Linked DNA regions of Coraliomargarita algicola. The protein of the gene in region 1 interacts with the protein of each later gene in a pairwise test. Links are inferred from orthologs where the notes say so. Each region holds a gene or a part of one and is shown in the gene's direction. Other genes may lie near its edges.

Region 1 (3,165 bases):
ATCATATAAAGTGGTCCACAGGGCAGCAGAGGACTGGCCAGCCCAATCACAGCTGCGGCCACCGGTTTTTGCAAACGACTGAAGCGGGCAGTGACCTGCCGATACAATTTCCCCAGCCAAATCGGCTTGGGTAAAAAGCGATCCAAGCGAAAGGCCACCATCAAAAAAAACAGCACTAAGATCCACGGCAGATAATTCAGCCAAGAGCTCTCAACAGAGCGGATCACCACTGAGCCAAAGGCCCCCGCCAGCGTGCCGACCAGTGCATACGAAAACAGCTTGGCCAGATGGTAGCAGGTCAAGACCAGCTGCGGGCTGGCATCTTGTGCCTTTGTCGGCGCAAAGGCGCACGATAAGGGGCCGCACATCGCGACGCAGTGTACGCTGGTGATGAGCCCCGCAATCAAGGCCGTGTATGCGTTGTAAACTGTCTGGTAATCAAACATCTGCTTAACAAGATCCCATAAAACACTACAGAATTGCCGAATACAGATTGATAGCAAGTCACATCAGTATAATCAGATTAATGATTCTGCCTACAATGATTCTGCCGAGGAAAAACAACAGCAAAGCCTGAACACGGAGTTTTAATATAACTCAAAGATCGCAGCTTTACACCAAGCCATTCACAGTTTCACTTGCGCCATGGCTGATCCGCAGAAAACAATTGCCCGACTACGCGCCGAAATCGCAGAGCACGACCGTCTCTACTACAAAGAGGCGCAGCCCAAGATCGACGATCAGGCCTACGATCGCCTCAAGGCCGAGCTGGCCCAATTAGAAGCCGCCAACCCGGAATTTGACTTCGGTGCCGCCCCCTCGCCCACTCAAAGCGTGGGCGACGACCGCTTGGAAGCCTTTGAGAGCTACCGTCACCGCAAACCGATGCTGAGCCTGGATAATACCTATAGCTCGGCAGAACTGATCGAGTTTGGCCAACGACTGCTCAAGCGCTTTCCGGAGCAAGCGCTCACCTATTTGGTCGAGCCCAAGATCGACGGTGTCGCCGTCAGCCTCAGCTATGAGGACGGAGCACTCGTGCGCGCCGTCTCCCGTGGCAACGGCATCGAGGGTGACGACATTACCTCCAACGTGCGCGGCATCCGCGGCTTACCGGACAAGATTCAAGGCGCACCCACCGTGCTGGAGGTGCGCGGCGAAATCTACATGCGCCACCAGGAATTCGAGCGCATCAACGCCGCCCGCGCAGCGGAGGGGCAAGCGCTCTATGCCAACCCACGTAATCTCGCCGCAGGCACCATCAAATTACTCGACCCTGCCGAGGCCCGCAGTCGCCAACTCGACATCGTGCTCTACGGCATCGGAGCTTGCGAACCAGGCAACTATTTCAGCACACAATCCGAGATTCAGCAAAAACTGAAGGAATGGCAGTTCCCGGTGCTGGAGAAGTATTGGCTCGCCGATGATATAGAAAGCGCCTGGAAGTGCATCGAAGAACTGGATACACTGCGGCAAAATTTCGCCTACCCGACCGACGGCGCGGTGGTCAAACTCAACGACTTCGCACAACAAGAAGAAGCTGGCTACACCTCCAAAGCACCCCGCTGGGCGATCGCCTACAAGTTCGAAGCCGAACGCGCCGAGACTTTACTCAAAGAAATCAGCCTCCAGATCGGCCGCACCGGCGCCGTTACCCCCGTCGCCATTTTAGAGCCGGTGCAACTCGCAGGCACCACCGTCTCACGAGCCACCTTGCACAACGAGGACGAGATCCAGCGCAAAGACATTCGCCCCGGCGACACGGTGCTGGTGCAAAAGGCCGGCGAAATCATCCCACAAGTGCTCAGCGTCAATCTCGCGAAACGCCCCGCCGACAGCCAGCCTTTCATCTTTGGCGAACACCTCAAAGCGCTCGGCATCGAGGCCGAACGCGACCCCACGCAAGCAGTATGGCGCATCGTGAGCAAGGACGACCCGATCCGCCAGCAACGCGCGCTGGAACACTTCGCCAGCCGCGCTTGTATGGACATCGAAAACCTCGGCAGCGCCGTCGTCGAACAGTTGGTCAAGCGCGGCATGGTCCAGACCCAAGCCGACCTCTACACCCTGACCGAAGCGCAATTGCTCGAACTAGATAAGTTCGCCGAGAAGTCGGCTCAAAATCTCATCGCCGCGTTGGAAGCCAGCAAGCAGCGCGAGCTCTGGCAACTCATCCACGGGCTCGGCATCCCGCACGTGGGCAAACAATCCGCCAAGGATCTCGAAGCCAACTTCGACTCGCTCGAAGCCATCGCCAGCGCCACCGAAGAACAGCTCGAAGCCGTCGACGGCATCGGCAGCATCATGGCGCAGAGCATTCACGCCTGGTTTGCCGACAGCGACAACCAGAGCCTCATCCAACAACTCAAAGCCCACGGGCTCAATTTTGAAAGTGCTCGCCAAGCCCAAGCCGACGGCGTGCTCGCAGGCAAAACAGTGGTGCTGACGGGAGCCCTACCCACCCTCACCCGCGACGAAGCCACTAAAATGATTGAAGCCGCCGGTGGCCGCACCAGCTCCAGTGTCAGTAAAAAGACCGACTATGTGCTCGCCGGCGAAGCCGCCGGCTCCAAATACGCCAAAGCCGAAAAGCTAGGCATCGCGATTCTAGACGAAGACGAGTTCAAGCAACTAGTCGGTTGAATTTGAGAGATCTACGCAGACAAGTTGATTGTCACTTCACGCATTTAGAGCGTTTCTCAAAAGTAATGACGTAAATCGTATTATGAAATGAAGAAATCTAAATGAACCGCCTCATGCCCCAAAGCGCTGAAGCGCTCACTCTTACAAAGGAAACGCTCCCTAAGGTAAGAGTAACGGCTTAAGCCCAATGTCTTTAAGGATTGGTGACTTCTATAGTTTTGACAACTCGTTTTGACTGGGCAACTTTAGTTTTTGGCCAGTCTTTTGTGGGTTGTCGTAGGGTTCTGGGGCAAGTTCTAGGTCTTCGTTTTTTAATAACGGCATCATATATAAGATCATCTAAGAGTCGCTGTATCCACTGAGCCAGCGCTTGCGGGGTGATCAAGTCTGCACCGACTTGCAGTAGCTCGCACAGTGCGGCTGTCTTGTGCAAAACCTTGGCAAAGCTGATGCGCAAGGGCTCAACGCCTGCGGCAGAAGCGACGCTTTGGCGCTGCTTGGCGATCAGCGCGGCCGCTAAGA
Region 2 (3,315 bases), 210 kb from region 1 along the record:
TGACTGTACACCCATAGCCAAGCAATTCCGATCCCAACCAAGAAGAGCCATATCAAGCCAAGCATATTGTGCCTAAACAACTGAAACATAAAAAATACACGCAAACGTAACGCAACACCAGACACGCCACAAGCATTAGGGGAATTAATTCATCAGCAAAATATTGATAATAAGCCGAATCAGATGCAATCAACAAAGCACATGCAAGCTCAGCCTAAGCAATCCAAGATTCCTCGATAAGTCGCCTCTCAGGTGCTGAAACATCCTTTCCTTCGTTGACGGACACCAAAGCGGCCTTCTTAATTCGCCGTTTTCTAAAAATGGCTACAACGACCAAAGAATACGACTTTTCCAGCATCGAGCCCAAGTGGCAGGCATACTGGGCAGAAAACCACACCTACGAAGCTAAAGACTTCGAAGACAAACCCACATTCTATGTGCTGGATATGTTTCCCTACCCTTCGGGCGCAGGGCTACACATCGGCCACCCCGAGGGCTACACTGCCAGTGATGCCCTCAAGCGCTTCAAAAAGGCACTGGGCTTCAATGTGCTGCATCCCATGGGCTGGGACGCCTTTGGCCTGCCAACAGAGCAGTATGCTATCAAGACGGGCACCCACCCGGCCATCACTACCAAGCAGAATGTGGCCAACTTCACCAAGCAGCTCAGCCAACTCGGCTTCGCCTACGACTGGAGCCGCGAAGTCAATACCACCGACCCTGGCTACTTTAAATGGACCCAGTGGATCTTCATGCAGCTCTTCAAGAAGGGGCTCGCCTACGTAGATGAAAAACCGGTCTGGTTCTGCCCGGAACTCGGCACCGTGCTCGCCAATGAGGAAGTGCTCAACACCCCCGAAGGCCCTCGCTCTGAACGTGGCAATTTCCCCGTCGAACGTCGCCCGATCCGCCAATGGGTGCTGCGCATCACTGAATACGCCGAACGCCTGATCGCCGGGCTCAAAGACCTCGACTGGCCCGATTCTACGAAGCGCCTACAGGAGAACTGGATCGGCCGCTCGGAAGGGGCAGAAATCACTTTCGATGTCGCAGGGCACGACTCACAGTTGACGGTGTTCACCACACGCCCCGACACGCTCTATGGAGCCACCTACATGGTCATCGCTCCGGAGCACCCGCTGGTCGCCTCCATCACCACCGCTGAAAATCAAGCAGCGGTCGCCGCCTACGTCGAAAAGGCCAAGAGCAAATCCGACCTCGAACGCGCCGAACTCTCCAAGGACAAAACCGGTGTTTGGACCGGTGCCACAGCGATCAACCCGGTGAACGGCAAGGAAATCCCTATCTGGGTCGCCGACTATGTGCTCATGACCTATGGCACGGGTGCGATCATGGCCGTGCCCGCACACGATGTGCGCGACTTTGAATTCGCCAAAGAGTTTGGGCTCGAAATCATTCAAGTCATCGACGACGGCGGCAAAGCTGAGAAGGACGCGGACGGAGGACTCATCGAAGCTTACACCGGCCCTGGCAAGCTGATCAACTCTGGCGAACAAAGCGACAAGGACTCTGAATCGGCCAAAAATGCGGTGATCGAACAACTCGCCGCCGATAATCGCGGTAAGGCGACCATCAACTTCAAGCTGCGCGACTGGCTCTTCTCACGTCAACGCTACTGGGGCGAACCTTTCCCAGTGCTATGGCTCAGTCAAAGCAACTACGACTTGGTCGATGACTCTCTCAAGTCTGTGGAGCGCCCCGTCACTTGTGAAGTCGACGGCGAGCTGCTCTACGCCATCATCCTGCCCGAAGCCGAGCTCCCACTGGAACTGCCCGAAGTCGAGAGCTACACCCCCTCTCCGGACGGACAAAGCCCGCTCTCTAAGGCCGAAAATTGGCTACATGTCTTCATCGACCCCGCGACCGGCGCCACTTCCACGGAGGCCCAGGACGGCTGGGTCCCCGCGATCCGTGAAACCAATACCATGCCGCAATGGGCGGGTTCTTGCTGGTATTACCTGCGCTACGTCGACCCGAAAAACACCGAGGCTCTAATCGACCCTGAAAAAGAAAAGTATTGGGGCACCCCGGATCTCTACATCGGCGGGGCCGAGCACGCGGTGCTCCATCTGCTCTACGCTCGCTTCTGGCACCACATTCTATACGATATCGGCGTTGTCAGCGATCCCGAGCCCTTTAAGAAACTCTTTCACCAAGGCATTATCCTCGGCGAAGACGGTGAGAAGATGTCCAAAAGCCGCGGTAATGTGGTCAACCCTGAAACCATCATCGAAAGCTACGGAGCCGATGCGCTACGTCTTTACTTGATGTTCCTCGGTCCTCTTGAAGCGATGAAGCCTTGGAACACCAAGGGCATCGAAGGCATCGCCCGCTTCCTGCGCAAGACATGGCGCCTGGTGGTAGCCGATGATGGCGAGCTCCAACTCAAGATCGGTCAAAGCGACGCACTCGATCCCGAAACGGAGCGCGTATTGCACGCCACCATCAAGAAAGTCACCGAAGACTACAGCAGCTTAGGCTTCAACACGGCGATCTCGCAAATGATGATCTGCATCAATCAACTCGCCAAGACGGAGGCCCTGCCTCGCGAAGCAGTCGAAGACTTCATCAAACTGCTCGCCCCTCTGGCACCACACATCGCCGAAGAACTCTGGCAACGCCTCGGGCACGAAGGTAGCATCGTCGAAGCCGGCTGGCCGAAATACGATGAAAGCAAGCTCGTCGAGGACAGCGTCAAAATCATCTTCCAAGTCAACGGCAAGTATCGGGGCGACGCACAACTGCCCGCCGATGTATCCAAGGACGATGCCATCGCGGCCGCCAAGGCCAACGAGCGCGTGCAGGGCTTCATCGACGGCAAGACGATTAAGAAAGAGATCTACGTGCCGGGCAAGATCGTCAATATCGTGGCCGTCTAGTCATGACTAATTGCAGGATACGGCATGCAAACTCTGGGCGTCCGGCGACAACAGCCGCTGGACGCCTGCTTGCCTTTGCCCGCGAGACCAGCCAACGAGCTCGCCCTCTCATATACGTTATCGCCGCACTCTGCCTCTGTAAAGTGCCAGCACTGCCGGCGCAAACGATGATAGAGGGCAGTGCCATCATCACCAGTCGTAGCGGCTTAGTCCAGGCATCGAATGCCTCGGGCCAAGCGGTGGCAACGAAACCACATAAAGTGCTGCAACCCGAAGGTCTTCGTATCTCAACGCAGCAAGACGGACAACTGTTTCTAACATTTTCCAATGCCGTGGCCATCGCGCTCAACGAAGAAACAGCCCTGCAGTGCCTCGAATACAGCCAACAAAGCTTCAAGAATGAAGACCTCAGTCC

The links.
Region 2: the proteins of ligA (region 1) and leuS interact in binary tests that used the Escherichia coli proteins (3 or more experiments, as listed by UniProt). The link is inferred for Coraliomargarita algicola from one-to-one orthologs.

The regions. Positions count from the first base shown.
Region 1 is NZ_CP138858.1:4,523,133-4,526,297, reverse strand. What follows is about bases 198-3,144. They hold ligA (NAD-dependent DNA ligase LigA), read left to right. Parts: upstream 198-645; coding sequence 646-2,643; downstream 2,644-3,144. Other genes in these bases: SH580_RS18655 (IS4 family transposase), read right to left, coding at 2,837-3,144; SH580_RS18665 (sulfite exporter TauE/SafE family protein), read right to left, coding at 198-446. In the rest of the region: more of SH580_RS18665, read right to left, coding at 1-197; more of SH580_RS18655, read right to left, coding at 3,145-3,165. UniProt on the Escherichia coli protein: DNA ligase that catalyzes the formation of phosphodiester linkages between 5'-phosphoryl and 3'-hydroxyl groups in double-stranded DNA using NAD as a coenzyme and as the energy source for the reaction.
Region 2 is NZ_CP138858.1:4,310,799-4,314,113, reverse strand. Bases 14-3,110 are described here. They hold leuS (leucine--tRNA ligase), read left to right. Parts: upstream 14-320; coding sequence 321-2,900; downstream 2,901-3,110. Other genes in these bases: SH580_RS17730 (FecR family protein), read left to right, coding at 2,903-3,110; SH580_RS17740 (hypothetical protein), read right to left, coding at 14-65. Also shown: more of SH580_RS17740, read right to left, coding at 1-13; more of SH580_RS17730, read left to right, coding at 3,111-3,315.